One region of the Oceanobacter sp. ABM4_470 genome, then DNA from elsewhere that is predicted to be linked to it. Evidence: predicted binding sites of a transcription regulator. Region 1 holds the regulator's gene; each other region holds the start of a gene.
What was found. Region 1 encodes sigma-54, which starts transcription at its own class of promoters, with help from an activator protein. Its sites were predicted from a motif close to TGGCACNNNNNTTGCTNT; they were not measured.

Region 1 (7,900 bases):
TTTCGCCACTTCGGTTTCATGCTGGGTGGCCTGAATCACGTGGCCACCGGTAGACATTACTTCCCGTACGTTTTGTTGCGGGTCGCTGACCAGCAGCTTGCGGATTGGCAGCATGCCGATGTATTCGTTCTGACGGTTAACCACCAACAGGTTATCGGTCATGTCCGGCAGCGACTGGTGACGGCGCAGGTAACGCAGTACTACATCGAGGGTAATGTCGGCACGGATGGTGATGGTATCCGTGTTCATCAGACCACCGGCGCTGTCTTCCGGGTAGCCAAGAATGGCTTCTACTCGGGCGCGGTCCTGGTGGTCCATGGAGTCCAGCACTTCCTGAGTCACACGCTCAGGCAGCTGCTGCAGAATGTCGGCAACATCATCCGTTTCAAGGTCGGACGTAACGTCAACAACCTCTTCGGCGCTCATGTCGCTGAGGAATTGGCTCTGGATGTCGATCGACAGATGCTGGATGACATCACCTTCGATCTCCTTGTCGACCATCTCCCAAATGACTGCACGGGCCTTCGGTGGAGAGGATTCGATCAGGTGGGCGACGTCGACCGGCGCCAGGCCAGAGTTGATGATTCGACGCACCTTGGCCATGGCACCGGATTCCAGCGCTTCATTAAGGCTATGGAGTTTTGCTTTTGCCTTTTCGCTGAGTTCTGCCATGAGGATTCACCGCCAGTAGGGATGGCATGATTTTAGCCTGAAAGCTCAGGCCTTGCCATGTACAAGAGTTGGAAATTACTACCGAAATAGTCGCTATCAGATTGAAATAAAAGAATTATTTCAGAAGAGAGTTAGAGCAGAAAAAGGGCGAAAGTTCACTCGCCCTCATCGAATTTGCGGTTGATCAGATCGCACAGGGCATCCAGTGCGGCTTGCTCGTCATCGCCTTCAGCGATGATCTGGACATCGGTGCCTTTGCTGGCTGCCAGCATCATGACGGCCATGATGCTTTTGGCATCCACCATGCGGTCGGGGTAGCCCACTTTCACGGTGCTGCCGTAGGCGGCGGCGGTGGACACCAGTTTGGCAGCAGCGCGGGCGTGCAGGCCAAGGCGGTTAATAATGGTGATCGTGGTCGAGACCATCCATGAAACTCCTGATAGTGCGGGTTAGCTGTGACCGAGGCGGTTCAGTTCGCGGTGGCGAACCTGAACGTTACTGAAGCGTTCGCGGAAGGCTTCGGTCAGGCGTTCGGACAGGTATACCGAGCGGTGTTGGCCACCGGTACAGCCAATGGCGACGGTGAGGTAGCTACGGTTATTTTGTTCAAATCGAGGCAGCCAGCGTAGCAGATAACTTTCAATGTCGGTGAACATTTCGTTGACCTCGTCCTTGCCGGACAGAAAGGTGCGAATCTGTTCATCCTGGCCAGTAAACGGTCGCAGTTCCGGTTGCCAGTAAGGGTTGGGCAGGCAGCGTACGTCGAACACAAAATCGGCGTCCAGCGGGATGCCTTGCTTGAAGCCAAATGACTGGAATAGCACCGCCATGTCCGGTGTGCTTTTACCGGCAACGCGCATTTTGATCAGCCCACGCAGGTCATGCACCGACATGCTGGTGGTATCCAGCGTCAGGTCGGCCATGTTGGCCACCGGACCCAGTAGTTCGGTTTCGCGGTCGATGGCTTCAGCCAACGAAATATTGTTGTCGGTCAGCGGGTGTTTGCGACGGGTCGAGCTGAAGCGCTGCAATAGCACTTCTTCGGTGGCGTCGAGGAAGACGATGTCGAGCTGGCGGTAGTGTTGTGGCAGCTCAGTCAGTACTTCAGTGAGGTGCTCAATGTCGTCCGGCAGGTTACGAACGTCAACGCTGACCGCGACCGATGAACGCTTTTCGGCGCTGCATGGCAATTCTGCCAGGGCTGGCAGCAGGTCGACGGGGAGGTTGTCGATGCAGTAGAAACCCAGGTCTTCCAGCACGGCCAGGGCGCTGGATTTACCGGAACCGGAGCGACCGCTAATGACGACCAGACGCATAACCTGTCTCCAGTGGTTGTCGGTGGCTGAGTGACTGGTTCGGCTACCCGTCAGGACAGGGCAGCGTCGAACAGGGGGCGATTGCCAGAGGCATCTCGCAGCTTCTGACGGTAATCGGCCTGGCTGAAGTTTTGCGCCAGCGTGGCCAGAATTTGCAGGTGTTCGTCGGTGGCTTCTTCCGGCACCAGCAGGGCAAACACCAGGTCGACCGGCTGGCGGTCGATCGAGTCGAAGTCGATGGCGTTGTTCAGGTGCAGCAGCACGCCAACGGCTTCGTTACATTGAGGCAAACGGCAGTGGGGGATAGCGATGCCCTCGCCGATACCTGTACTGCCAAGGCGCTCGCGCCCTAGCAGTCGTTCGAACACTTCATCCGATGAGCTATCGCTCAGTTCTTCCGCAACCAGACTGGAGATGAACTCCAGCAACTTCTTTTTGCTTGAAACCGTCACGTCATTGATGGTGCGTTCCGGGGTCAGGATATCGGCGATTTGGAGGGTCATGCGTTAGCCTTGTCCGTGCTGTCGTGCAACCAGTTTCTCTTTGTGTTTAAGCACCTGACGATCCAGTTTGTCGGCCATCAGGTCGATGGCTGCGTACATGTCGTCGTGAGTCGCCGTTGCGTTGATGTCGGCACCTGCTACGTGCAGGGTGCCTTCGGCAATCTTGCGATCCTTCTCGAGCTTGAGAATAAACTGACCCGACGTGATGTCGGCGTGGCGCTCCAGGCGCACCAGTTTTTCTTTCACATAGGCTTCCATGGCTTCCGTTACTTCAACGTGTTGGCCACTAATAGTGATGCTCATAAAACGGCTCCTCCTTTACAGATCCAATACTGAGACTAGACCTGTTGTTGACATCAGATCAACTGTTTACGTTCGTTTGATGGTGGAATCATCATGGCTTCACGGTATTTGGCGACGGTGCGTCGCGCCACCTGAATGCCTTTTTCGCTCAGCATGGTGGCAATTTTGTTGTCACTCAGTGGCTTACGCGCGTTTTCTTCGCTGATCAGTTTCTTGATCATGGCGCGAATAGCGGTCGAGGAGCACTCTCCGCCGGTGTCGGTGCTGACGTGGCTGGAGAAGAAATACTTGAGCTCGAAAATGCCTCGTGGGGTGTGCATGAATTTCTGGGTGGTGACCCGTGAAATGGTGGATTCATGCATGCCAACGGCTTCGGCAATGTCGTGCAATACCAGTGGTTTCATCTTTTCTTCGCCTTCTTCGAAGAATTCGATCTGGTATTCAACAATTTTGGTCGCCACTTTCAGCAAGGTGTCGTTGCGGCTTTGCAGGCTCTTGATGAACCAGCGAGCCTCTTGCAGGTGGTCTTTCAGGAAGGTGTTGTCGGAGCTGCTGTCAGAGCGACGCACCAGCGAGGCGTAGTCGGCGTTGACGCGCAGTTTCGGCGCAATGTCGGGGTTCAGTTCGACGCGCCATTCATCGCGGATGTTACGCACGATGACGTCGGGGACAACGTATTCGGACTGTTCGCCGCTGATGCCTGCCCCCGGTTTCGGGTTGAGCTCCTTGATCAGTCGCAGTACCGCCTTGAGGTTGTCTTCCTTCAATTTGGTTTTGCGCATCAGGGTCGGGTAGTCGCGGCTGCCCAGCAGATTGATGAAATCGCTGATCACCAGTTGCGCCTCGGTCAACCAGGGGGTGTCTTTTGGCAGTTGCGCCAGTTGCAGCAACAGGCATTCGCGCAGGTCGCGAGCGAACACCCCGGCCGGGTCGAACTGTTGCAGGCGTTTCAGTACCGCAACGACTTCTTCCTGTTCCACCTCGGATTCCGGGTCCATGGCTTCGAGCACGTCTTCGATGGTGGTGTGCAGGTAGCCGTCTTCGTCGACACCGTCGATCAGCATAGTGGCGATTTCGCGGTCGACGTCGCTCATGGGCGTCAGGTTCAGCTGCCATTCCAGATGACCTTGCAGGTCGTCGGTGGTGGCATGACGGGAGTCATAGTCGAAATCATCGTCACCGGAAGGACCTGGGCCTGCGGCAATGCTGGCGGTGGTCTGGAAGGTGTCGTCCCAGTCGCTGTCAACCGGCAGGTCGTCCGGCATTTTGTCGTCAGACCATTGGTCGCCCAGTTCCTGGGTTTCCGGTTCCGGCGTGCTGGCAGTGACTTCGGTTTCGTTATTGTCGTTGTTGCTGCTGGCTTCGGAGGAGAAGTCTTCGTTCTCGGACTCGTCATGTTCCAGCATGGGATTGGAGTCCAGGGCTTCCTGGATTTCCTGTTGCAGATCCAGAGTCGACAGTTGCAGCAAGCGGATGGCCTGTTGCAGCTGTGGCGTCATGGTCAGCGACTGACCCATTTTTAACTGAAGCGATGCTTTCATACTGCGCTACTGTTCATCAATGATCGGCATGTTCTGTGCATTATACGCAAGCTTTGCGCCCTGCCTATGCCTGTATGGTTTCGCTTTGCAAACAGCGAAATACCGGAATCTCTGGCAGCGTTGCGGATCAGAGACGGAAATCCTGTCCCAGATACACAGCCCGTACCTGTTCGTTGGCCAACACTTCGTCGGCGGTGCCTTCGGCAATGATGTGGCCGCCGCCTACAATGTAGGCTTTTTCGCAAATTGCCAATGTTTCCCGCACGTTATGGTCGGTAATCAACACGCCGATACCGCGGTTTTTGAGCTGGCGAATGATGTCCATGATGTCAGCGACAGAAATCGGGTCAACCCCTGCGAAAGGCTCATCGAGCAACACAAAGGACGGTTCAGCGGCCAGTGCGCGGGCAATTTCGACCCGTCGGCGCTCGCCCCCGGAGAGGGCCATACCGGCACTTTTGCGAATGTGCTGGATGTGAAATTCGTCCAATAATTGCTCCAGTTGCTGCTGCCTGCCGGCCTTGTTGAGGTCGTCGCGGGTTTCCAGAATGGCCAGAATGTTATCTTCAACGCTGAGCTTGCGGAAGATCGAGGCTTCCTGTGGCAGGTAGCCAATGCCTTTCTTGGCGCGGCCGTGCATCGGCAAGTGGGAGATGTCTTCATCGTCGATGCTGACACGGCCCTTGTCGGCCTGCACCAGGTTCACAATCATGTAGAAACAGGTGGTTTTGCCGGCGCCGTTGGGGCCCAGCAAACCGACGATTTGACCGCTGGAAACTGCCAGCGATACGTCCTTTACCACTTCCCGGCCGCCGTAGCTTTTGGCCAGGTGCTGCGCCTTGAGGGTCTTCATTCACTGGTCTCCGCAGCTGTCTCCTCGTCCGTGTCCACCAGGTTGTTGTTGGCGCTGTCAGCCTGGCCGGTTTGCTGCGGCTGGATGATCACGCGAATACGCTGGCTATCGGATTCGCCGCTGGCGTCCGACTGGTCGGAGGCTGGCGTTTGACCACTGGCAGAGACGGTTTCGGCGGTGATGTCGTAACGAATCTGCTGGCCACTGAAGCTGTTGTTTTCCTGGGTCAGTTCGGCGTTGCCGCTGAAGTTGATCAGCTTGTCGGCAGCAAAGTAGTCGATGCGTTCAGCACTGGCGTTGGTCACCGGCTTATCGGCACTGACTTGCTGCTCGTAGCGGGCTGGCTCGCCTTCGGCAATGGCTTGCTTGAGGCTTTTGCCTTCCAGAATCAGCACCAGACGGTCGGATTGAATCTTGAGGGTGCCCTGGGTCAGCTCAACGTCACCTTCGTACACCACCATGCCGGTTTTGCGGTCAAGCTCGGCGCGGTCGGACTGGATGACCATTTCCTGCTGCCAGTCGCTTTCGAGGGCTTGGGCGGTCAACGGCAACAGGCTCACTGCCATTAACAGCATGGCCAGCTTATTCTTGAACATAACGGGTACTCACGTGTTGCTTGAGTTCTATTCGTTGGCGGTTGGTATCCACGCTCAGACCCTGGGAGCGTGTTTCACTTGTGCCGTCGGTGATGATAACCCAGTCGTCGGTCGACGCCCGGGATTGATCCGGATTGTAGATCAGCGATTCGGTGGTGATGGTCATCGGCTTGCTTTGGTCGCGGGATTCCAGCAACACATTGCCTTGCAGGCGGATTTCGGCATCGGAGTCGGCAATCAGGCCACGGTCGGCAGAGGCCTGCCAGCGTTGCTGATTGGCATCAGTGGTTTCCACCACTGGCTGGTCGAGAATGCTTTCGCCGCTCTGGTCGAAGTGACGTGAGGCTTCCGCGCGCAGTGACTGTTCCAGTTCACCGGCGTCGTTGAAGCGACGGTGACGCAGGTTTTCACCGTAGTAATCAGGTTCATCAACGGACTGGTGAACTTCTTCAATCACCAGTTCGTTGGTATAGCGTTCCACTGCCAGCAACGACATGCCAAAAAAGACGGCCAGAACCAGCAGCAGGTAACGCTTACGCATCAGATAACTCCGGCGCGCAACATGTCGTGAGTGGTCAGTACCCCCAGAATCTTGCCTTCTTCAGCCACAACCAATGCACTGATTTTCACGTCTTCCATGATCTTCAGGGCTTCGGCCGCCAGCATGTTGGCCGGAACGCTCTTGGCGTTGCGGGTCATCACGTCGGAAATGGTGGCGGTCTGGATGTTAACTCCCTGGTCGATGGCACGACGCAAGTCACCGTCGGTGAAGATACCCAACAGTTCGCCGTTGGCGTCCTGAATGGTGGTCATGCCCATGCCCTTGGAGGTCATTTGCAGCAAAGAACGGGATACGCTATCGGCCGGTGCAACCACCGGGATTTCGTCACCCTTGTGCATGATATCTTCAACTTTCAGCAGCAGGCGACGGCCGAGGCTGCCGCCCGGGTGGGAGAAAGCAAAATCTTCAGCGGTGAAGCCACGGGCTTCCAGCAGGGCAATGGCCAGTGCGTCTCCCATCACCAGTGCTGTGGTGGTGGAAGAGGTTGGGGCCAGGTTGAGCGGACAGGCTTCCTGTTCAACACCGGTGTCTAGGTGGGCATCGGCAGCAGAGGACAGCGTCGATGCGGCATTGCCGGTCATGCTGATCAGCGGCACAGACAGGCGCTTCAGCAGTGGCAGCAGGCTGGTGACTTCGGAGGTTTCGCCGGAGTTACTCAGGGCAATCACCACGTCTTCGCGGGTGATCATGCCCATATCGCCATGGCTGGCTTCGCCCGGGTGAACGAAAAACGCAGGGGTACCGGTACTGGCCAGCGTGGCGGCCAGCTTGTTACCAATATGACCGGACTTGCCCATGCCGGTGATCACAACACGGCCCTTGCAGTCCATGATCAGGCGGCAGGCCTTGCTGAAATCGTCAGTCAGGCGGCCGATCAGATCGTTGATGGCGTCGCGTTCCAGTCCAATAGAACGCTTGGCAGATTCGAGGTAATTAAATTCAGTATTCATTGTTATCCATTCGTACCCGTAGCAAACAGGACACCCATATACCCAAGGTAGCTGAGTGTCAGCGCAATGCCGCTGAAGCGACCCATCACACCGCTTTTGCGGTTGATCAGGAACAGCACCAGCAGTGCGAAAGTGAGGCCCAGCATCACCGGCAGATCGCGGTAGAGCGCATCCGGCTCAACGGCAACCTTGGCGATCAGGCCTGGTACTGGCATCACCGCCAGCAAATTGAAAATGTTGGAGCCAATAACGTTACCGATGGCAATGTCGTGGTGGCCTTTGAGAGCACTGGCAACCGAGGCAGCCAGTTCTGGCAAACTGGTGCCAATGGCGACGATGGTCAGGCCAATCACCAGCTCACTGACGCCAAACGACATCGCAATTTCAGACGCGCCCCACACCAGCGACTTGGAGCTGGCCATCAGGGCAACCAGACCGGTTACCAGCCAGAACACCGCCATTTTGGTCGAGATGGACTCAATGGCTTCGGCTTCTTCGTCGTCGACCAGTGATTCGCCAGCGTCATCGGAGTCCTGGAACATGATGTACATGGCCACCACCAGGCCAGCCAGCAACAGCAGTGAGTCAATCAGTCCCAACTCCA
Region 2 (7,900 bases), 1.9 Mb from region 1:
AGCAAAATAGCCAGATCGTAGCGGTAGCGCTTGCGGGTTTTTGGCTTGCGCCAAATCTGGGTTGAGTAATCTTCCAGAGCGTTGGCAAACAGGGTTTGCTGGTCTTCGCCAATGTCTGGCAACGCCAGTACTTTCAGTTTGTCGACCTTCCAGCCACTGCCTGCCAGGTTGCCGCGACGCATGGTGACGTCCAGCACGGGAGCCGGAAAACGCTCGAACAATTGGCGACCCAGTTTTGCCAGAGCACCATGATCCTGGTGGCCTGCCACGTTGCCAAAGAACACCTGAAAATTGAACTGTTTGCTACTGGCATCGGTGGCTTCCAGTTCCGCGTCCAGCGCCTGATCCAGGCCTTCCAGCTGAAGTGCCAACAGGGACTTGCGGCGCACGTCGTTAAACACGGTGATGGATGGAATCACACTGTGGCCACGGGCTTCCGCCAGCAGCGAGCAATAGTAGCCCTTGCCCAGCGCGGTGCTGTTACGGCAGCAGTTCAGAACGCGTACTTTCTGGTCGGAGACGTCGCTTTCCAGCGCCAGATATTGATCGAAGGTAATCACGTCCTGGCTCGGGTAATAAGGTGCCCAGTCGTTCAGGTCATCAACCACGACGTAAAAAGCAGGCATAGGGCAGGGGTCCTTTGGGTAGTCCGGCACTGTTATGTTGGGAGTCAGTGCTGATTGGGGATAAGAAGTTTGATGGAGCCATAATGGAATTGGGTGCGCGCTTTGAAAAGCGAAGGTTTCTTGTCGTTAAGAGCAGAAACCTTCGTTTTTCTTTATGAAAAGCTCGGCCTATGGTGGCGCTTCTATTCCCACATAAGCGGCGTATTGGCCCTATGTCTTCTGCTGCACCTGTATCGATTCGAATGGCGCTGCCTACTGATGTCGATGCCCTTTTCGATCTTGAAATGTTCTGCTTCGATGGTGACCGTCTGTCCCGCCGTAGTCTTGCCTATTTTGTACGCCATGCTCACGCGGATGTGATGGTCGCGTTGCTGGACGGCAATGTGATTGGCTACGCCATTGTCATGTATCGGCGCGGAACCCGACTGGCCCGCTTGTACTCTTTGGCGGTGCACCCGGCTGCTCGTGGTTTGGGTGTAGGCAAGCGTCTACTGGCGCAGTCGGAGGCCAATGCGACGGATAAGGACTGCGGCTTTATTCGGCTTGAGGTCAGTATCGAGAATGAAGCTGCCATCGCTCTCTATCGGGCGTCAGGTTATGTTGCTCGTACCCGCTTGAAAGCCTATTACGAAAACGGCAGCGATGGCTGGCGCATGGAAAAAGCGCTCAGCCGCCATGCCAATCCGCCAGCGCGGCCGACCCCTTATTTCGAGCAAACAACGGATTTTACCTGTGGCCCCGCCAGTCTGATGATGGCGCTTGATGTATTGCAGCCGGACTATCAACCGTCCGAGCAGGAAGAGCTGCAAATCTGGCGCGAGGCCACCACCATTTTCATGACTTCGGGCCACGGCGGCTGTTCGCCCTATGGCCTGGCCCTGAGTGCCGTCAAGCGCGGCGTGAGTGTCAGTTTGATCACCGACCACGACGGTGTGCCCTTTGTTGATGGCGTTCGCCATGAACTCAAAAAACAGGTGATTGAAAAAGTACATGCGGACTTTCTGAAACAGCTGCGTGAAACAAGCGTTAGCCTGTTGTACCAGCCGATGGCGCTGGAGCCAGTGCTGGCGGCGTTAAAGCAGGGCAAGGTGTTGCTGTGTTTGATCAGTACCTGGCGGCTAAACCGCAACAAAGCGCCCCATTGGGTGGTGCTGAACGGCGCCGATGAGCGCTTTGTGTACCTGACCGACCCGGACTTTGACAAGGAGCAAGGCCAAAGCCCGACGGATTATGTTGATGTGCCGGTAACTCATCAGGAATACCTGGCGATGGCGTGCTACGGCAAGCAAAAGCTGCACGCGGCGCTGGTGTTGGGGGGAGGGTCGGTGGCTAATGCTGGCTGCTTCTGAGTCTTTTCGATGCGTTCTGTGTTCTGGTCGGCGTCTAAATAAATGTTGTTGTTAGATACTTTCCGAAATAGGGAATGACAGGCTGAGAGTAGAGTGGAAGCGGTTTTTGAGGTTCTGTGGAATTTGGCCAAGAGTTTAGGGGCGATGTTTATAACGTGTTTGTTTATGGCTTTGGCTACCGGAGCTCCTGATCCCAGAGAGTTCGATTCTGATCATAGTGAGTCAAACGTTGTTCCGGGTGCTGTTGCCGAGAAGAGTGACCTTGTGGCCAACATCATCTGGGTGCTTTTAACGCTGCCTCTGCTGTATTGGATATGGTTTTAGCTTTTCGGCGCTGATGGGCACGAGTGCCCATCCTATGGAGTGTGGTCGTGTTGGATGTGGGGGAGTTTATTCCCGATGGCTGGTGACGGTGCGCAGTGCGCACCCTACATGAGTACGTTTGAAGGCTTGATGTAGGTCTGATAAAGACGCGGAGCGGCTGCCATCTGACGTGTTGTATTCGCTGACGCTGCGGTGTTGGATGGCGCTCGCTGCGCTCGTTTATCCAACCTACGTTGTTGGTTATGTAGGAGGGAATTTATTCCCGATAAGACCATCGAGAGCAAGCTCTCTCCCACAGTTTCTGACGACATCCGACATCCGCAATCAAGCCACGTCTTCACACCAGGCTTTGCCGAACAGCAGGTTAGTACGCAGGTCGCTGATGTCTGCCTGCTGGCACAGCAGGTCGAAGTACCAACCCGAATCAAGGACGTCGCCAACGCACAGGACGCCGACGATGCGGTTGTTGTTGATCACCAGTTTTTTGTACACACCGGCGGCGAGGTCTTGCAGGTTCATCACTTCGTCGCCTTCTTCCGGTTCGTAGCGTCCCATGCTGTGCATGTCGACGCCGGACACTTTCAATTTGGTCAGGTGGTCTTGTTCGCAGTAGTGCTTGGGCTGGTGTTCGCTTTCCAGTGCGGCGGGGATGTGTTGTGCATCATGGTCGTAGTGTTTGTAGCGCAGCAGTTCATGGGCAAGCGTTTTGGCTTGTTCCCAGATTGGGGCAACGAGGCCGTAGGTCGCTCCTTCAAATTCGCAGCATTCACCCAGTGAGTAGGTGTTCGCGGCGGAGGCGTGCATGCGGCTATTGACCTTGATGCCTCGGCCCACGTCCAATCCAGCGGCTTTGGCCTGTTCGGCGTTGGGAATGATGCCGGTGGCAAAAACAATCAGGTCGGTGTTGAGCGTATGGGAGCGTTTATCGGCGCGGTCTTCATAGTGGATGGCGGTGGCCAGCCCGGTGGTGGCGTCTGAATCGATATTCAGTGGGTTAACTCCGGTTCTGACATCAACGCCGCGGCTTTCCAGTTCGCGTTGCAAAATGCCAGACGCGGTGGCGTCCAGCTGGCGGTTCATCAACACCGGATTGCGGTGCATCAGGGTGACGTTAAGGCCTTGTGATTTCAGGCCAACAGCGGCTTCCACCCCCAGCAGGCCAGCACCAATGACGGTGGCGTGCTGAATCTTGCCGGTGGCAGCCAACATGGCGTCAACGTCGGTCATGGTGCGGAAGCCCAGTACGTTGGCAGGCTTGTGCTCCAATCCCGGTAGTGGCGGAATGGATGAGCGCGAACCGGTAGCAAGCACCAGTGCCGTGTATGGAAACTGCTCTCCGGTGACGGTGGTAATGTGCCTGGTTTGGGTGTCGATGTGGTCAACAGCAGCGTTCAGGTGAATCTGGATGTGGCGCTGTTGGTACCACAGCGCATTGTGCGGCGTGATGGCTTCCAGTGTGGTTTCCTGAGCCAGCAGCGGTGACAGCATAATGCGGTTGTAGTGGGGGATGGCTTCATCACTGAGTACATGAATTGCGTCGAACGGGTGATCGATGCCCAGTTGCTCCAATACCCGGTTGGCCGCCATGCCGTTGCCAACAATTACCAGTGTTTTTGCGCTCATGTACGTTTGTCTCGCCATAAAAAAAGCGCTTGCTGAACGTTGCCAGTGGGCAGGTTCAGAAAGCGCCTTTGCATTCTTGTCAGGTTGTTTGAAAGGTCTGTGCTGACGGGCTGCTGTGTCGAATATCTTGTCAGCTACCGTTAACAGGTTTTTGAAGTCCGGCGTCTTTGCCAGTGCCCTGCGGTGGTGTCGCCCTTGGTTGCCTTTCAGGTTAAGGACCCTCTGAATAACTCGGTGCCCGCTCTGGATGACAGGGCGAAGCTGAATCACGAAGCTGATTTGCAGGCCTGACGGGTCAAGTCAAAAATCAGCGACACAAAGTCAGCAATGCCCTGTCATCCCCGCAGGGCGCGGCCTGCAGACCGCCAGAACGGCGTTGGCGAATTTGGAAAGGGCCAGCCATTCCGCTGCATTCGCCGCCTTGTTCTTACGACCTGCAGGACTCGCGCAGAGCTGTGCAGAGTTATTCAGAGGGTCCTTGATCTTTTATTGAAGCAGTATGTGTGCCAGTGAGTGGTTGAACATAACATTGGTGAGGCAGTTCGCGTCTGCTGGCGTATCTGGCTTGTACTTGTGTATTGGCCGTCTGGCTGACCAAGGATGACCGGGATGGGATTTTGCTCTGTTCTGGTGCCAGTCATGTGCAAGTGGATTGGTAATGGTGCGGAACGGGGCGGAATGAGGGTGAGATGAGCCTCCGGTTGCTCTGCATCTCAATGGGTCAGAAGTGCATCTGCGAGTTCTGTTTGTAGCATCTTGTGCTTAAAACGTAGCCACTTTGCCGCTGCTGTGCGGATCATGGTCGCATAGAGCACTCCAGCGCAGCGGTCGGCCGGTTGCGGCTTTGTCCTGGCTGGCTGCAAGACCGGCAGGACAGGCTTGGCACTTGGCTCAAATTTGATGCCAAAAAGTACCAGTTGCACCAAATGTTGGCGGGATCGTAGTGATTTATCAAATAGGTTTTCAGGACTCAATAAACGCAATGCTGACATTTTTATGGCAACGTCCGATTCGTCATTTTTGAATTTGGCCCGCTGCTTGCTAAGGATAAATCAACAACCAATTAACCGGCTTTGGCAACGAAGTACATGGCCGGATACAGATGCAACGATGCACCTTAAACAGGCAGGGCAGTGGCAACGCTGTTGATCATGGCCGCCCGGGCATTGTTGTATGGGTTTATCCCTCCATACTGTTTTCCCTCTCTGTGTGTTTAAGGTTGCTGACGCTCTGTATTCGGTCATCTTTTGCGACCATGCCCAGATTAACCTGATGAGTTTCAGACCTATGAGCGCAGAACGTTTTAACCTGCTGAGCTTCAGCGGCAAGATGAAAGTCCTCCACATGAGCTGGATGGCATTTTTTATTACCTTCTTTGTGTGGTTCAACCACGCTCCAATGCTGCAGGCCATTGCGTCCAGCCTGGGTCTGGCTCCGGCGGAAGTGAAAACCCTGCTGATTCTGAACGTTGCGCTGACCATTCCAGCCCGTGTCATCATCGGTATGCTGACTGATAAATTTGGTCCGCGGCTGGTGTATTCCGTGCTGCTGGCGGTGTGTTCGGTGCCGTGTTTTATGTTTGCCATGGCCGATACCTTCGAGCAGGCGGCCATCGCTCGCTTTATGCTGGGCTTTATTGGTGCCGGTTTCGTTATCGGTATTCGTATTGTGTCTGAGTGGTTCCCGGCCAATGAGCTGGGTACTGCTGAGGGCATTTATGGCGGTTGGGGTAACTTCGGTTCCGCCGCTGCGGCCTTCACCTTGCCTGTGATTGCCCTGTGGTTCGGTGGTGACGACGGCTGGCGTTACGCTGTTGGTGTTACCGGCGCGCTGTCGCTGATCTTCAGTGTGATCTACTACAAAAACGTGACCGATACGCCGAAAGGCTCTACCTACTTCAAACCTAAAAATCTGGGCGCTATGGAAGTGACCAGCAAGGGCGATTTCTTCTTCCTGCTGATCATGAAAGTGCCTATGTATGCTGCTCTGGCATTGCTGACCTGGAAGCTGTCCCCAGCGGGCGTCTCCATGCTGAGCGAATCCACTGCCTTGATGATTTATGTGGGCCTGGTGCTGTTGTACGTCTATGAGGTTTACAACGTTTGGAAAGTGAACAAGAACGTATTCGTAGAAGAAGTGCCAGAAATGCACCGCTATGAATTCAAGCAGGTGGCGGTTCTGAACGTGCTGTACTTCGCTACCTTTGGTTCCGAGCTGGCAGTGGTATCCATGCTGCCATTGTTCTTCGCTGAAACCTTCGACCTGTCACCTGTGATTGCCGGTATGGTGGCGTCTGCCTACGCCTTTATGAACCTGATGTCGCGTCCTGGCGGCGGCTGGCTGTCGGATAAATTTGGCCGTAAATCCACTCTGCTGATTTTGACCGCTGGTCTGGCTCTGGGTTACTTCGTTATGTCGCTGGTGGATAGCAGCTGGCCGGTATGGTTGGCCGTGGTTGCCGCAATGGCGTGTTCCTTCTTTGTTCAGTCCGGTGAAGGTGCGGTATTTGCTGTGGTGCCTCTGATCAAGCGTCGTCTGACCGGTCAGATTGCAGGTATGACCGGTGCCTACGGTAACGTTGGCGCGGTAACCTACCTGACTGTGCTGTCGCTGGTTGATTACTCCACCTTCTTCCTGGTGATTGCCGGTACTGCGGTACTGGGCTTCGTGGCGCTGCTGGCCATGCGTGAGCCAAAAGGTCACATGGTTGAAGTGAACGACGACGGCAGTGTGGCTATGATCAGCGTTGACTGATGTGTCAGAGAGTCTGATTAGCTGACTTAAATCACCCGGTTCGCCGGGTGATTTTGTATCTGGAGTTTGCCCTGTTGAAGCGACAGGTCGATGGCTCCGGGCGTGGGTAAACCGCGTATTCTGAATGCACACAAGGGGATTGAGCCATGGGGCAGCCCAGCAAACAGCAGTTGGATATTCGTGTTGGCGGTTGTTCAAAAGCCGGTGTGAAAGCCGAGAATCAGGATGCCTTTGCGGCTTACCAGCCGGGCGTTCAGGGCGCCCGTTACAAAGGCGTTGGTGTGTGTGTGGCTGACGGGGTCAGTTGCAGCGAAAACGCCAGTCAGGCCAGCACCCTCAGTGTTACCCATTTCTTGCAGGACTACTACAGCACACCGGAAAGCTGGGATGTAAAGAGCGCGGCCAGCAAGGTGTTGTCCTCTCTGAACGCCTGGCTGTTTCATCACAGTTTGCAGGGTGGCGTTAAGCAGGATGGCTTGATCACCACCTTTACCGCAGTGGTGGTGAAATCGGCAACGGCGCATATTTTTCACGTTGGCGACAGTCGGCTGTTGCACATCAGTGGCAGTTCGGTAGAGCAGGTCACCCGTGATCATGTTCAGCCTCAAACGGGCCATCTGACCCGAGCGTTGGGGATGGATTCGCACCTGGAAGTGGACTATCGGCAGCGGGATGTGCGCATCGGCGATTTGCTACTGCTGGCCAGCGATGGCTTCTACCGTTTTGTGTCGTTACCGGAACTGACCGCCAGCCTTGAACAGCTGGAGTTTCCGGCCAGCCAGCGGGTGCTGGAGCAGTGGTGCCAACAGTGGGTAGCGGCCGCTGAAGGCAATGGCAGTGACGACAACATCACCTGTGTACTGCTTCAGGTAGTTGATTTGCCCGCGCCTGAAATTGAGGAAGTTGCACGGCAGAATGCCAATCGGGTGATTCCACCGGTGCTGGAGATCGGCCAAAAGCTGGATCAATACCAGGTGCTGGATGTGTTGCATTCCAACAGTCGGTCCCATGTTTACAAGGTTCGTAATACGCTTAATGACGAGATCGGCGTGCTAAAAGCGCCGTCGATCAACTTTGAGGACGATGAACAGTACCTTGAGGCGTTTGGTCGTGAGCTTTGGGTTGGCCGGCGTCTGGATCACCCCAATCTGATGAAAATGGCGCCGCAGAATGACCGCAGCCAGTTTCTCTATCAGGTGTGCGAATACCTGGACGGTGCCAATC
Region 3 (7,900 bases), 480 kb from region 1:
TGATGGGGTATCAGTTACTCAGCGCGCCATTGCCTGGCAGCTGTGCTTCGGTTGGAGCGGTACCTTCAATAATGTCACGTGCAGGTACACGCTCGCCGTATGGCACGGCCGGGATCTCAACCAGGTCCAGACCGGCAATTTCAACCTTCGGCGGTACTCGCAGCATGTCCAGTTTCTTCAGCAGCAGTGACGCCGCATAGCCAGGAATAAAGCCCAGTACACACATGATCACCGCGCCCATCAGCTGGCCACCGAAAGAAATGTCCGGAGCGCCCTCTGGTACGTTCGGGTAACCGGAAGCGAACACGCCCACCAGCACCACACCCAGGAAGCCACACCAGCCGTGTACCGCAACCGCGCCTACCGCGTCATCGATACCGGCTTTTTCAACCAGCTTGCCAACCATTGGCATGGTGATACCGCCAAAGATCGCCAGAATGAACGTCAGGCCCGGGTAGTACAGGTCAAGACCCGCCGCCACAGTGATAATGCCAGCCAGACCGCCAGACATGGTCATAAACGGTTCACGGGAAGACAGGTAAGCGCCAATCACACCACCGGCAAAACCCATCAGGGTGTTGAAGGCAAACGCGGACAGGTTGGTTGGGTTGCCGTAAATGGTGGTCCAGCCAGTGTCGCCACCATTGAAGATGATGCAGCCACCCAGGAAGCCGAAGAAACCAACAATGATCATCATCAGGCCAATCAGCGCCATCGGCAGGTTGTGCGGAATAATGGCCATGGCTTTGCCATCAACAAACTTGCCGACACGAGGCCCAAGGTTGATCAGTACACCCAGCGAGAAGAAACCGGCAATCGCATGAACCACACCAGACGCGCCCAGATCGTGGTAGCCCAGATCCAGCAGCAACCAACCGTCAGGGTGCCAACCCCAGGCACCGGCCAGAATCCATACCACAGAGCCCACCAGCACGGTCAGAATCAGGTAAGCACTGAGGCGAATACGCTCAATTACGGCACCAGACATAATGGAGCCAGTCGTCGCACCGAACATGGCAAAGGCCGCCCAGAAGATACCGGTACCCAGATCGGTTGCGTCCGGGCCCATGGAAGCCGCCCAAGGCAGCGCACCTGATGCGTCAATTGGCACAAAGCCGTTCGGGAAGGCGTTGTAAATCCACCAGCCAAAGAAGTAGAAGGTCGGAATCACCACCGACAGGGTCAGGATGTTTTTCATACCGGAGGCCAGGGCGTTTTTCACCCGCGAGGCACCGATCTCGTAGGCCAGGAAGCCTGCGTGAATCATGAACATGATGGCAGTACACCACCAGTAGAACACCTCGATGTTCATCGCCTGGTGCATCTCAAATGCCGCCTTAAAGGCTTCGAGCTCTTCTGGAGTCATGGGAGTTCCCCTCTCTTTTCATTGATAGTCAATGCGTTCCAGTTCCCCGATCTGGCCTGCCCCCAAACCATACTGACCGGACAAAAATATTCGCGAGAGGAATACTGCATTCACGGTGCCAACCTGAAGTTCAGCGACAACAACCGAAAAGTGGCCGCTTTGGCACTCTGAAACCGCCGCATAGCCACACAAATCACGACCCTTTGTCGGCTATGGCCTATGGGTAAACGCAAGGATCGTGGCTCGGATTCCACGCGACTGCTTCATCTCAGGGAACGCACTGATGCACCGACCCGAAATGCCGCACTAAGCCAGTGCACTAATAGGGCTACTGACAGGACGACTGATAGCGCCAAGCGGCCCTTTGATGAAAAAACCATCGCCACTGCACAGAAGTTGATCAGCCATAGAACAAATTTTCCGTTATGGCCTCAGAATCAGGGCATTTGTTACATGCTTGAAAAGATTCCCCGACAAACTTCGTGGATAATGGATGATCCAAAAGATCAAGAAAGCACATCGACAATCCGCTCGATCAGGAGACCTGACATGCTGAGACGCACCAAAATCGTGGCCACACTAGGCCCGGCTACCAACACCGACGAAAAAATCGAACAACTGATCGACGCGGGTGCCAACGTTTTCCGACTCAACTTCTCTCACGGCGACGCCGACGACCACCGCGACCGCGCGGCATCCGTCCGCCGCGCTGCCAAGAAGCTGGGCAAACACGTGGCCATTCTGGGTGACCTGCAAGGCCCGAAAATCCGTATTTCCCGCTTTGCCGAGCAAAAAGCCTTCCTCGATCGTGGCCAGAGCTTTGTACTGGACGCCACCCTCGACCGCGACGCTGGCAACAAAGAAGTCGTGGGCATCGACTACAAGGCCTTGATTGAAGACGCCAGCGTTGGCGACGTGCTGTTGCTGGACGACGGCCGCGTCGTGCTGAAAGTGACCGAGACCCACCCGCAAAAGCTGGTTACCACGGTTGAAGTCGGCGGCTGGTTGTCGAACAACAAAGGCATCAACCGCCTCGGCGGCGGCCTGTCTGCCAAGGCGCTGACCGACAAGGACAAGGAAGACATCAAACTGGCGGCCGAGCTGCTGGTTGATTACCTGGCGGTATCTTTCCCGCGCGATGGCCGCGACATGGAAGAAGCCCGCGAACTGCTGAAAGCCGCCGGTGGTCATGCTCACCTGGTGTCCAAGATTGAACGCGCCGAATGTGTTGCCAGCCCGGAAGCGCTGGACGACATCATCAGCGCCTCCGACGCTGTCATGGTGGCCCGTGGCGATCTGGCGGTTGAAATTGGCGACGCCGAACTGGTTGGCGTGCAGAAGAAAATCATCGCTCGCTCCCGTCAGCTCAACAAGCCGGTGATCACCGCGACCCAGATGATGGAGTCCATGATCGACAGCCCTATGCCGACCCGTGCGGAAGTATCCGACGTCGCCAACGCCGTGTTCGACTACACCGACGCCGTGATGCTGTCAGCAGAAACCGCCGCAGGCGACTACCCGGTCGAAGCCGTGGCCGCCATGGTGCGTATTATTGAAGGTGCTGAAGCCCACCCGATGGTCAAACGCTCCAAGCACCGTCTGTACGAAGACATGCACGAGATCGACGAAACCATCGCGCTGTCGGCCATGTACGCAGCCAACCACCTGCAAGGTGTGACTGCCATCATCGCCCTGACCGAAACCGGTGCGACGCCGCGCCTGATGTCCCGTCTGCGCTCTCACCTGCCGATCTTCGCCTACTGCCGTCGCGAAGACACCCAGTCCCGCGTGGCACTGTACCGCGGCGTACAAACCGTGCCGTTCTACGCCGACCAGTTGGAGCCAATCACCATCAATGCCAAGGCGGTTGAATTTCTCAAGGAAGCTGGCCACGTGAAATCCGGTGACTACGTAGTGATTACCCGTGGCGACCACCTGAACGCCCAGGGTGGCACCAACACCATGAAGATTGTGAAAGTCGATTAATAAGCGTCCGGAAGTCCTCTTGGGGAGAACTTCTCTCCCCGGCGGGCACCACTCCCTCTGCTTCGCGCTAACGATTCGCTGATCAATTTGCGCTGCGAGTTCGTAACGAACACACCCGGACGCCACATCCCTGTGGCAACCGGGCTATGCGGCCATCCATGGCCACATGTTCTACTCACTCTTGCTTAAATTGGCTCATCTCGACGCGCATAACGTTCACCGAGACACCGAATACCCATGTAGGGTGCGCAATGCGTACCGCCGTGAATGCGTAAACACATGGTGCACGGTGCACACTCCACCCAACTCCCGACAGCAACGATTTATTCACCTGCCTCATCACGACAATCACTGCTTGATTTCAATTAACTCACTGTTCAGCCATTGTTCAACGCCAGCCAGCTACGTACACTGACTTCAAATTGACGCCGAGCTGTTTGCTCTAACGCCTGCGTAAGAAACGGGTCTTTCTTGCGACCAACAGGTTATGAACACTCAGCCGTGGCACAGGCTGGTTTGCCAGTCTGAGGATGCCAATGCATCCCGGCCACCAGGGTTCTGCGGGAAACCGCTGTGCCTCCCGCATTTGGAAAGGTGTGACATGACTCATTTTGAACCTGCACTGCGCGACCGCCACGGCCGCCGGTTCAGTTACTTGCGCCTGTCGATCACCGATGTGTGCAATTTCCGCTGTAATTACTGCCTGCCCGACGGTTATCAGAAAACCGCTGGGCCGGAGCCGTTGCAACTGGCCGAAATCGAACAGGTCATTGGTTCGTTTGCCCGGCTGGGCACCCGCAAAATCCGCATCACCGGCGGTGAACCCAGTGTGCGCCGCGACGTCACCGATGTGATTCGCATTGCCGCCAACACCCCAGGTATTGAACAGGTCGCCATCACCACCAACGGCTACAAGCTGGCGGCATTGGTCGATGACTGGGCGGCGGCCGGTTTGCAGCAAGTCAACCTCAGCATCGACAGCCTTGATGCCCAACGCTTCGAAGACATCACCGGCTACAAACATCTGGATCGCATTCTGGCAGGGCTCGACCGGGCACTGGAGCTGGGGTTGAAGGTCAAAGTGAACGCCGTGTTGTTGAAGGGTTTCCAGCAAAACGAGCTGGGTGAATTTCTCGACTGGGTGAAACACAAACCGGTCGCAGTGCGTTTTATTGAATTGATGCAAACCGGCGATCAGCCGGTGTTCTTCTCGGAAAACCACGTCCGTGCCGAAGCCATTCGCCAGCAGCTGATCGACAGCGGCTGGAGCGAAAAAGCCCGCGGTTTGCACGATGGTCCGGCGCAGGAATTTGAACACCCGCAATACGCCGGTCGCATCGGTCTGATTGCCCCATACAGCAAGGATTTTTGCAGCAGCTGCAACCGACTGCGTATCAGCTCGATGGGCAAATTGCACCTCTGCCTGTTTGGCGATCAGGGGCATGACCTCAGGCCGTTGCTGCAATCACAGGATGACGGCAGCCAGCTGGATCAGGCGCTGCTCTCGTTGCTGGGCATGAAAACCGAAACCCACTACCTGCACGACGGCGACACCGGCGCGACCCGCCACTTCGCCATGCTGGGGGGCTAGCCATGGGCAGTCAGGCCACAACGGTTGTTGGTATCTTATTGGCTGGCGGAGAATCCCGCCGCATGGGGCAAGACAAGGCCAGCTTACCGGCCCATGCCAACAGCCCACATCCAACCCTGTTGGGCCAACAGGTTGCGCTGTTGCAGCAACTGCCGCTAGCACGCTTGTGGATAAGTCGTCATCCAAGCCATCCACCACTGGACCCGGCACTGGCTGAACTGACCGTCAACGACGCCAGCAGCGACAGCCATCTGGGGCCGTTGGCGGGCATACACAGCGCCCTTCAGCACGATCAGCAACAGGCACAGCAGCACAATCAACCCAAAGCCGATGCCGTACTCATCATTCCGGTCGACCTGCCGCTGCTCGACAAAGCCACCGTTAGCCAACTGCTGAACACCGGCGTGCAGTCCGGCCAGGCGTGCTACTTCCTACAAGACTACTTGCCGCTGTATTTGCCGCTGACTAGCCGTTCGGAATCGGACACAAACATCACCGATTACCTAGAGCAGACCCTCAATGCGCCGGAGTCGGAACCCAAAATCCGCCGCTCCATTCGCGGCCTGCTCTCGCTGTGCCAGCCGTTGTCGTTGCAACCGGCCGACGCCAGCAAGCTCACCAATACCAACACCCGGGATGAATGGAACGCCGTTCAATCCCGGCAGGGAAATTAAGGAATCACCATGTCCAAGACATTCACCGACCAGTTTGTACCCCTGAACATCGCCATCCTGACCGTTTCGGATACCCGCACCGAAGACACCGACACCAGTGGTCAGGCGCTGGTCGAACGTCTGACCGCAGCAGGCCACACGCTTGCCGACAAGAAAATCATCCAGGACGACAAGTACCAGCTGCGCGCTCAGGTGTCCCAGTGGATTGCCGACGACAGCACCCAGGTGATCATCACCACCGGTGGCACCGGCTTCACCGAACGCGATACCACACCAGACGCACTGGTACCGCTGTTCGACCAGACCATCGACGGCTTTGGTGAACTGTTCCGCCAGATTTCCTACCAGCAGATCGGCACCTCCACCATTCAGAGCCGCGCCGTTGCCGGTTTGGCCAACAGCACGCTGATCTTCTGTGTACCCGGCTCCACCGGCGCTTGCCGTACCGCCTGGGACGATATCATTTCCAGCCAGCTGGACAGCCGTTTCAAGCCGTGCAACTTCGTACTGCGCCTGAAAAACACCGCCCAACAACTGTGCGACAGCCGCGGCTAACGCCAGACAGGTTCAGACCATGACAGATCAATCCGCCCAGGGCTTCTCCCACGTTAACAGCGCAGGCGAAGCCAATATGGTCGACGTCAGCGCCAAACAGGCCACCGTACGCGAAGCCCGTGCCGAAGGCTTTGTGCTCATGTCAGCCGACACGCTCAACAAGATCATCGAAGGCAACCACCACAAGGGCGATGTCTTTGCCGTCGCTCGTATTGCCGGTATTCAGGCAGCCAAGCAAACCAGCAACCTGATTCCGCTGTGCCATCCGCTGATGCTCAGCAAGGTGGCGGTAGAGTTTGAAGCCGAGCCCGAACACAACCGCATTCGTATCGAAAGCTACTGCAAGCTCACCGGCCAGACCGGCGTCGAGATGGAAGCCCTGACCGCCTGCTCGGTCGCCGCGCTGACGCTGTTCGACATGTGCAAGGCGGTTGACCCATCCATGGTGCTGGACGGCATTCGGGTATTAGAAAAAGTCGGCGGCAAAACCGGCCACTGGCAAGCTGCCGACAGCGCTGATAAAGCTCAAAACGAAGGAGCAGACGCATGATTCAGGTGCTGCTGTTTGCCCGCCTGCGCGATGAACTGGGCACCGGAGTCGTGAATCTGGAGATCCCTTCCCCTGCCAGGGTCAGCGAGATCCGAGCCGCCTTGTGCCAGCAATTTCCACAGCACAGTGCACTGCTGGCAGAGGGCAAGGCACTGGTAGCGATCAACCAGAGCCTGAGCCACGACGAACAGGCCAGCGTCAGCGACCGCGACGAAGTGGCGTTATTTCCTCCGATGACCGGGGGATAACTTCGGTGATAATTTTCCGGACGGCGTAAACATGACTGTGGATAACTGGCAAGACCGTATTCAGGTGCAAACGGCCGACTTCAGCGTTGATGAAGAATACCAGCGCCTGTGCCAAAGCAACGCCGCCGACGGTGCGGTGGTGTTTTTTGTTGGCCGTGTGCGCGACCGCAACCAGGGCGATCAGGTATCACTGCTGGAACTGGAACACTACCCCGGCATGACCGAAAAAGCCCTGCAAGGCATTGTCGACGACGCCCGCAGCCGATGGCAGCTGGGCCGCGTCAGCGTGGTACACCGGGTTGGTCCAATGAACGTTGAAGAGCAAATCGTCTTTGTTGGCGTATCCAGCCCCCACCGAGGCAACGCCTTCGAAGCGGCCGAATACATCATGGACTACCTCAAAAGCCGCGCACCGTTCTGGAAAAAAGAACGTATTCTGGATGCCAACGGCGAACTCTGCGAAGAACGCTGGGTCGACGCCCGCGACAGCGACAGCGCCGCCCTTGAACGCTGGGCTTGAGCTGGTTTTATTCAATACACTGAAGCACTTTTTCATTGCTCGGTTTATCGTCATCAAAGAAATGCGCCTCGAGATGAGCCAATTTGAGCTCAACTGAATAGAACATCAGGCCATGGATGGCCTGATAGCCCGGTTGCTACAGGGAAGTAGTGTCCGGGCGTGTTCGTAATGAGGTTGATGCGAAAATTGAACAGCGAATCGGTAGCGCGAGGCAGAGGGGGATGGCCTGCCGCCTGGGTGATACGGCAGCCGGGAGAAGGTCTCCCCAAGAGGCAACCCCACCGAGTACAGTCACCGCAGGATCAGGTCCATGCTGACATTTCTGGAAAACCGCATTCCCCCACCCATAGTCGGACTCGCCACCGCCGTCCTGATGTGGCAACTGGCAGGTCATATCCCGGCGCTCACCG
Region 4 (7,900 bases), 470 kb from region 1:
ACGCCAGCACAGACGTCGGTATTGTCAGGGGCTACAGCACCGTCAGTTTGGCAAAGCTGACCACCAGCCATTTGCTGCCAGCATCGTCAAAGTTCACCTGCACGCGCAGCCCTGGCCCCTGGCCTTCAAACTGCAAGACGGTGCCTTCGCCGAACATCTCATGAAAGACCCTCTGACCCAGCCCAAAGGGCAGGTCTGCGCCCTTGGTGAACATGGCTCGACGGGGCTGACTGTCACGGGCCGTGACTGGCCGGGTGACGCTGTTTTTCAGTCGTACTTCCTCGATCAGCTCGGACGGCACTTCGCGAATAAAGCGTGATGGCGTACTGAAATTTTCCTGACCATGCAGACGACGGCTTTCAGCATGGGTCATCACCAACTGCTCCATCGCCCGGGTGATGCCAACGTAGGCCAGACGGCGCTCTTCTTCGAGGCCATCACCGTCATCCATCGACATTTTGTGCGGGAACAGGCCTTCTTCCATGCCCGCCAGCACAACCTGCGGAAATTCCAGACCCTTGGCTGAGTGCAGCGTCATCATCTGCACCGCGTCGTCGTATTCTTCGGCCTGGCCTTCGCCCGCATCCAGCGCCGCACTGTCGAGGAATTGCGCCAGCTGTGGCACCTCTTCGTCTTCGCCCTCAAACAGCTTGGCCGCGTTGACCAGCTCCTCGAGGTTTTCGATGCGGGCCTGACCTTTCTCGCCTTTTTCTTTCTGATGGTGAGCGATCAGACCGGATTGCTGGATCACGTTATCGACGATCTCGTGCAACTCCAGCTCTTCAATGCCCACGCTCAGCTCATCAACCAGCTCCATAAAGCCGTCCACCGCGGTACTGGCGCGTTTGGGCAAAGCCCCCTGCTGGACCACCATGGAACAGGCTTGCCACAACGAACAGCCCTGATCCCGCGCCACTGAACGCAGGACGTCGAGGGTTTTCTCACCAATCGCCCGCGACGGCACATTGATTACCCGCTCCATCGCAGCATCGTCATCGCGGTTCATCAGCAACCGCAGGTAAGCAATGGCGTTCTTGATTTCAAGCCGTTCGTAGAATCGCTGACCGCCATAAATGCGGTACGGAATGCCCGCTCGCAGCATGGCTTCTTCAAGCGTGCGGGACTGGGCATTGGAACGATACAGGATGGCCATTTCGGTGCGCTGACGACCCTGTCGGGTCCAGTCTTCCACCAGATCGGCGATGTAGCGGGCTTCGTCCTGCTCGTTAAAAGCGCGGTACAAACGCAACGGCGAGCCATCCTCACCATCGGTGATCAGGTTTTTGCCCAAACGGCCGCTGTTGTTCTGAATCACGGCGTTGGCTGCCGCCAGGATGTTGGCCGTTGAGCGGTAATTTTGCTCCAGTTTGATCAGCTCGGCACCGGGGAAATCGGACTGGAAATTGCGGATATTGCCAATATTGGCGCCCCGCCAGCCGTAGATGGACTGGTCATCGTCCCCAACCGCCATGACGGATACCGACTGCCCTGCCAGGTTCCGAATCCAGGCGTACTGGATGTTGTTGGTGTCCTGAAACTCGTCCACCAAAATGTGGCTGAAACGCTGCTGGTAGTGCTGCAACAGGTCGGGATTCTGCAGCCAAAGTTCATGGGCTCGCAGCAGGATTTCGCCAAAATCGACCATGCCATTTTGCTGGCAGTGTTCTTCGTAGATAAAGTAGAAATCCCGCAGGGTGCGGGCAAACGGGTCGGCCGACGGCAGTACATGAGCGGCCCGGCGGCCCTCGTCTTTTTGCTCGTTGATAAACCACTGCAACTGCTTCGGCGGATAACGGCTCTCGTCGACGTTATTGGCTTTCATCAAGCGCTTCACCAGCCGCAGCTGGTCATCGCTGTCGAGAATCTGGAAATACTGCGGCAGCTTGGCTTCGCGCCAGTGATGCTTCAGCAGTCGATGCGCCAGACCGTGAAAGGTGCCCACCCACATGCCGTTGGCAGGCACTTCCAGCAATTGCTCCAGACGCCCTTTCATCTCGCGGGCAGCCTTGTTGGTAAAGGTCACCGCCATCACAGCAAACGGCGACACCTGCTCTACCTGCAACAGCCAGGCGATGCGATGTACCAGCACCCGGGTCTTGCCCGAACCGGCCCCCGCAAGCACAAGCTGATGGGGTGAGTTGGCCGCCACGGCGTTGCGCTGGGCGTCGTTCAATTGGTCTACGAGTAATGAAATATCCATGCGGCGAGTGTATCAGATGGCTGCTTTTCAGGGTCGATAATCACAATGTACCTGTTTTTTTGTACAGCACCTAGAAGTATGGCGACGAAAGCCCGCCGAGCGGCGTATAATCTTTTCCATAATTTCAAGAATGCAGACCCATTATCGTGACAAACAGCCCTATTCTGGCTCAGATTTCCAGATCCATTCCCGATCTCCGCAAGTCCGAAGTCAAGGTTGCCGAGTTCGTCCTCAAGTCGCCGCAACAGGTTGTGCACATGCGCATTGTTGATCTGGCCCAGGAGGCTCATGTCAGCGAACCCACCATCGTGCGATTCTGCCGCGCCATTGGCTGTAACAGCTTTCAGGAGTTCAAGGTTCGTATTGCCCAGGAAGTGGCCATCAGCAACAACATCGGTCAGTTCGCCATCGGCGACAACGACAGCATTGATGAGCTGTGCAGCAAGATTGCCGACACCACCATCCAACGGCTGCATCAGGTCAAATCCCAACTGGTGGCGGAACAGGTCGGCGAAGCTGCCAAGGTCATCAGTCTGGCAACCCGGGTCGAGTTTTATGGCTATGGTGCGTCTGGCGCGGTTGCCACCGACGCCCAGCACAAGTTTTTCCGCCTTAACGTTGCCACCGCTGCCTACAGTGATCCGCACATGCAGGCAATGTCGGCGGTGACCCTCGGACCCAACGACGTCGCCGTTGCCATCTCCCAGAGTGGCCGCACCAAGGACCTGCTGAATTCCATTGCCCTGGCCCAGCAACACGGTGCCAAAATCATCAGCCTGGCACCGGCCAATACGCCGGTCAGTCAGGCCGCAGACCTGCCGATTCATATCAATATCGAGGAAGACACCGATCAGTTCACGCCGATGACCTCGCGCATCGCGCACCTGATGATCATCGACATGCTGGCGGTCGCGGTAACCCAGCAGCGCGGGCCGGAATTTGCCCTCCATCTGGGCAATATCAAACGCAGCATCAAGTCGTTGCGACTGGATCAGCACGAAGAACACACGCTGCCGAATATCGAACAGCCCTGAGCGGAATGCGGTAATGAAAACGGCAGCCAGCAGGCTGCCAACACGCCAAACAGGCCAGCACAAAGCTCGCCGTACAAAAAGTGGCCAATCAGGACGAAATCCCAAAATGTGACATGACACGCCATTTATGTCATGTCAGTGCAACCATAAACCGGCAAAATAGACACAGTATTCCTAACTATAACAAGGAGCTGGGCTATGGACGCTGCTGTAAAACTGGATACGCACGAAGAAGTGGTTTCGATCGACACGGATGGCAATGTGGTGGTCAACAAGGAGAGCCATATGTCTCCGAAGCTGGTCGCCCGCCGCGCCATTGAGGCGCATCTGGAGCGTAAACGTCTGGAAAAGGATTTGGACAACTACTACGACTTCGACGACCTGTAAGCAGTTAACACAGGCCAACACCTTTAAAGCCCGCAATTGCGGGCTTTTTTATGGTTCACGTTTACCGAGAAATAACTCAATAACGAACCCCAAATCGGCGGAAGATATGGCCGATTAACCAGGCAGGGCCGATCAGCAGAAACTGCACATCCTTCAAAAAAGACGGGCGCTTGCCTTCAATGTGGTGGCCGACAAACTGCAAAATCCACAGCACCACAAACAGGCCGATGTAAAACCACCACACCGCTGCCAGCTGGCTGCTTAGCCATTCATGCGCCAACAGGCACACGCCGGTCACTAACAACATCACCGCCGCAATCGGTGCGGACAAACGCCAGTAGAACAACATCGCAGGCACCGCCGCCAACACCGCCCAGTTCAGCCCCCACTGACGTCCCGCATCAGGGAACGGCAAGGATGCCAGTAATCCAACCACAATCCAGTAGATCAAAGGCACACAGAGCCAATGAATCGCCTTGTTGGTGGGATTACGGTGACTGACCGCGTAAAGGTCGAACCAGTCCTGCATGGTCAACGCGTTGTTATTGTTCATGGTCGCTCCTGACCGGTGCTCCGGCTGTCGGCTAATAATCAAACGTTTGTCTAAATCTGGCATGCCGAACAGCAGCAGGCAATCGGCGCAATGGCAAACGACCCGAGTTGTCCTTTTGAGCGGTCAGTTGGACGTTCCTCCTGAGGCCTCCGACTCCCGACCCCATAAACGCAAAAACCCGGCCGAAGCCGGGTTTTCAAGCAGAGATGGAATCTCTCAGGAGTTACTCAGTGATCACTTACCAGTGAACTCTGGGTAAGCTTCCATACCACATTCGGAGATATCCACACCTTCGTATTCTGCTTCTTCGCTAACACGCAGACCCATAACCGCCTTGATGATGCCCCAGGTGATCAGGGAAGCTACGAATACCCATACGAAGATAGTCAGAGCGCCAACCAGCTGGCCGCCGAAGGTTGCGTCGGAGTCGGACAGCAGTACCGCGAAGATACCCCACAGACCAACAACACCGTGTACAGAGATCGCACCCACTGGATCGTCGATTTTCATCTTGTCCAGAGTCAGGATGGATACCACTACGATCACACCACCGATGAAGCCAATAACAGTCGCCAGGAAAGGTGATGGATCAGCAGGTTCTGCAGTGATCGCAACCAGACCCGCCAGCGCGCCGTTCAGACACATGGTCAGGTCAGCCTTACGGAACAGGATGAAGGCCAACAGCAGAGCGCCGATCAGACCACCTGCCGCAGCAGCGTTGGTGTTAACAAATACAGAAGCAACTTCGTTGGCAACGCCTACGCCAGACAGCTGCAGGGTAGAACCACCGTTGAAACCGAACCAGCCCATCCACAGGATGAAAGTACCCAGGGTAGCCAGTGGCAGGTTTGCACCTGGAATCGCACGGATTTCGCCGTTCGCGCCGTACTTGCCCTTACGAGCACCCAGCAGAATCACACCCGCCAGAGCAGCAGCAGCACCAGCCATGTGAACGATACCGGAACCGGCGTAGTCGGAGTAGCTCAGTTCGTACATGCCGAATACAGAAGCACCACCCCAGGTCCAGGCGCCTTCCATTGGGTAGATGAAACCAGTCATCACTACCGCGAAAGCCAGAAAAGCCCACAGCTTCATACGCTCGGCAACGGCACCGGATACGATGGACATGGCAGTTGCAACGAACACAACCTGGAAGAAGAAGTCAGAAGCGCCAGAGTAAGGCAGAGAAGCGTCTTCAACACCGTTACGGAAGTCAGCCTGACCGGCCAGAACTTCAGCGATAGCAGCGTCGGTCATGGAAGATACGTTATCGGTACCGGACAGGAAGTAGCCGCCACCGTACATGATTTCGTAGCCGCAGATCAGGTACATGGTACAAGCGATCGCGAACAGCGCTACGTTTTTGGTCAGAATTTCAGTTGTGTTCTTGGAGCGAACCAGGCCCGCTTCCAGCATGGCGAAACCTGCCGCCATCCACATTACCAGTGCGCCACACACCAGGAAATAAAAGGTATCCATGGCGTACTGAAGTTCAAATACTTGGTTTTCCATTCTAAGCCCCCCGCATCAGGCTTGATTGAATTTTTTTGTTGGCTGTTTAGGCCGTTTAATTACAGTGCGTCAGCGCCGGTTTCACCGGTACGGATGCGTACAACCTGTTCCAGCGCAGTGACGAAGATTTTGCCGTCGCCGATCTTGCCAGTGTTGGCTGCTTTGGTGATGGCTTCGATAACCTGTTCGGACAGGTCGTCGGCAACCGCTACTTCAATTTTTACTTTTGGCAGAAAATCCACCACGTACTCTGCACCGCGGTACAGTTCGGTGTGGCCCTTCTGACGACCGAAGCCTTTAACTTCAGTCACGGTAATACCCTGAACGCCGATCTCAGACAGCGCTTCACGTACGTCGTCCAGCTTGAATGGCTTGACTACTGCAGTGATGAGTTTCATATGAAAACTCCTTGTTTCTCTAAGGGATGAATAATGGCCTGTGCGGAGGCACCGACCATTGTATGCGTTTTACATCTCGATAGGCAGGCTGTAAGACACAACGTAACGAGTGGATTTATCCATGGAGTCATCAACTTCTTCGTCGATGATCTTGGAAGCCGTGAAAGAAATCTGGTCGTTGTAGGCGTAGCTCACGTCGATGTGGGTGTAGTCTGCGCCGGTGTCGAAGTTGGAACCCAGAGCCACAGAGAAGGCAGTATCAGGAATCGCAACGTCCACAACGCCGTACAGGCCGTCTACGTCGAAATCGCTGTTCTTGTACAGAGTCAGGCCAGCGATGTCGTAAGACAGACCCAGGTAGAATTCAGCCGCATCATCAAATTCATCATCGGCAGTTTCGGTGTAGATGTAGGTTACGTAGCCCAGGTCGTAGCCCAGGTCACCGGCTTCACCGGCAAAACCTACGTAGAAGTCAGTCTCGGTACCCAGCTCGGAATCACCGGAAGAAGTCCATGCACCCAGGTACAGACCAGACTCGTGGCTGTAATCCAGGGAACCAGCAACAACAGCAGAACCTGCGCTCAGGTTCTGACCACGCCACAGGTAGGAGCTTGCAACGTCAACGGAAGCAGAAACTTCGGCCTGGGCAGTGTGTACCGCAGCCAGACCTGCAGTCATGGCGCCAGCTAGAGCAATTACTTGAGACAGCTTTTTCATTGGTATTTCCTTCATCGGTAAACGTAAGTAGTTCATCATTACTTTTTTCGGTGCTTACGAAGGCTATTTACCTTTCTGTGCACACTTATCGTTATGTGATGAGGTTCTTAGCAGCGACCGTGCCAAGTCCGAAAAGCATTGAGTTCACAGGCCTCAAAGCGGTTTTTTGCTACCATCCGAAGGAAAAGCCTAGTTGCTCAGCACATTTTTTGTGCAGACAGAAAGGAATGGGCACTATTTTTGAGCAGCTGCCAAAAGCGCTCTGTTCAATGTTGGTGCTTTCTTTTGTGAAAGCCCAAAACCAGTGCAGGTATATTTGAAAGAAAGGGGAGCCCTTTATGAACAGCGCAGAAATTCGTATGAAAATCGAAGAGTTACTGGCCAAAGCACCGGGAGCTCAGCTGCCATCTGGCATGCACAAAAATCTTGCACAACATTTAACCAGTTGGTTGGGTGACTCTGAATGGGTCACACGGGATGAATACGATCGTTTACAGCACACTCTCGCCACCACAGAGCTGAAGCTGCAAGCGTTGGAACAACGCCTTGAAGCCATCGAGCGCTCCTGAGTCAGGCCAAGCTACAGGGGACATCTATTTAATCCTGCACGGCTCTGCGCGAGTGTTGCCGTTGTTCAGTGCAAGGCGACGAATGCAGCGAAATGACGAACCTGTCCGGTCGAGTCTTTTCAAGTTCGTCAACACCGCACTGGGCGGCGGCAACCCGCGCCCTACGGGGGCTGCTGGATGATCTCGACTCTGTGTCGCCGACTTTTGACTTGACCCGTCAGGCCTGCAACTCGGCATCGTGATTCGAGACCACCCGGTAGCCCAGAGTGAGCACCGGATTAAATAGATGTCCCCTACAGCCGACGGTAATCAGCCCGGGGTTGAGCGTTAACCCCGAGGCGCCTGCTTTTGCTTCCAGATATCGTATCCGTTCACAGCGGCATGAATTGCCAGTGCAGCGGCAGCGGCTGCGCCAATCGCCCCCAATCCCCGAACATCCATCAAAAACAGTCCACTGGATAACATCAGGAAGGTTGGATAAAACAGCGTACGCTTCAGCACCAATTGCAACTTATTCATATCAATTTCCT

Region 2: ACXADJ_RS04160 (NarK family nitrate/nitrite MFS transporter) is a predicted target of sigma-54. The motif match lies at 4,950-4,967, and genes of this name have one in related genera.
Region 3: ACXADJ_RS14865 (ammonium transporter) is a predicted target of sigma-54. The motif match lies at 1,470-1,487, and genes of this name have one in related genera.
Region 4: ACXADJ_RS14845 (TorF family putative porin) is a predicted target of sigma-54. The motif match lies at 6,909-6,926, and genes of this name have one in related genera.

Annotation. Positions count from the first base shown of each region.
Region 1 is NZ_JBSWTR010000001.1:2,889,766-2,897,665, reverse strand. Features, by position in the region: gene mgtE (magnesium transporter) at 1-672, opposite strand, end outside; gene ACXADJ_RS12750 (HPr family phosphocarrier protein) at 828-1,097, opposite strand; gene rapZ (RNase adapter RapZ) at 1,122-1,988, opposite strand; gene ptsN (PTS IIA-like nitrogen regulatory protein PtsN) at 2,039-2,491, opposite strand; gene hpf (ribosome hibernation-promoting factor, HPF/YfiA family) at 2,495-2,794, opposite strand; gene ACXADJ_RS12730 (RNA polymerase factor sigma-54) at 2,848-4,335, opposite strand; gene lptB (LPS export ABC transporter ATP-binding protein) at 4,463-5,188, opposite strand; gene lptA (lipopolysaccharide transport periplasmic protein LptA) at 5,185-5,784, opposite strand; gene lptC (LPS export ABC transporter periplasmic protein LptC) at 5,771-6,325, opposite strand; gene ACXADJ_RS12710 (KpsF/GutQ family sugar-phosphate isomerase) at 6,325-7,296, opposite strand; gene ACXADJ_RS12705 (calcium/sodium antiporter) at 7,299-7,900, opposite strand, start outside.
Region 2 is NZ_JBSWTR010000001.1:952,551-960,450, forward strand. Features, by position in the region: gene ACXADJ_RS04140 (RimK family protein) at 1-626, opposite strand, end outside; gene ACXADJ_RS04145 (peptidase C39 family protein) at 839-1,975, shown strand; gene ACXADJ_RS04150 (NAD(P)/FAD-dependent oxidoreductase) at 2,624-3,922, opposite strand; gene ACXADJ_RS04155 (hypothetical protein) at 4,636-4,914, opposite strand; gene ACXADJ_RS04160 (NarK family nitrate/nitrite MFS transporter) at 5,210-6,676, shown strand; gene ACXADJ_RS04165 (bifunctional protein-serine/threonine kinase/phosphatase) at 6,823-7,900, shown strand, end outside.
Region 3 is NZ_JBSWTR010000001.1:3,367,439-3,375,338, forward strand. Features, by position in the region: gene ACXADJ_RS14865 (ammonium transporter) at 11-1,366, opposite strand; gene pyk (pyruvate kinase) at 1,916-3,352, shown strand; molybdenum cofactor riboswitch at 3,767-3,965, shown strand; gene moaA (GTP 3',8-cyclase MoaA) at 3,954-4,943, shown strand; gene ACXADJ_RS14880 (molybdenum cofactor guanylyltransferase) at 4,946-5,617, shown strand; gene moaB (molybdenum cofactor biosynthesis protein B) at 5,627-6,172, shown strand; gene moaC (cyclic pyranopterin monophosphate synthase MoaC) at 6,192-6,722, shown strand; gene ACXADJ_RS14895 (MoaD/ThiS family protein) at 6,719-6,970, shown strand; gene moaE (molybdopterin synthase catalytic subunit MoaE) at 7,002-7,490, shown strand; gene ACXADJ_RS14905 (methyltransferase family protein) at 7,801-7,900, shown strand, end outside.
Region 4 is NZ_JBSWTR010000001.1:3,359,222-3,367,121, forward strand. Features, by position in the region: gene uvrD (DNA helicase II) at 32-2,200, opposite strand; gene ACXADJ_RS14820 (MurR/RpiR family transcriptional regulator) at 2,347-3,234, shown strand; gene ACXADJ_RS14825 (PA3496 family putative envelope integrity protein) at 3,433-3,621, shown strand; gene ACXADJ_RS14830 (Mpo1 family 2-hydroxy fatty acid dioxygenase) at 3,698-4,174, opposite strand; gene ACXADJ_RS14835 (ammonium transporter) at 4,409-5,686, opposite strand; gene glnK (P-II family nitrogen regulator) at 5,746-6,084, opposite strand; gene ACXADJ_RS14845 (TorF family putative porin) at 6,154-6,801, opposite strand; gene ACXADJ_RS14850 (accessory factor UbiK family protein) at 7,140-7,370, shown strand; gene ACXADJ_RS14855 (hypothetical protein) at 7,698-7,889, opposite strand.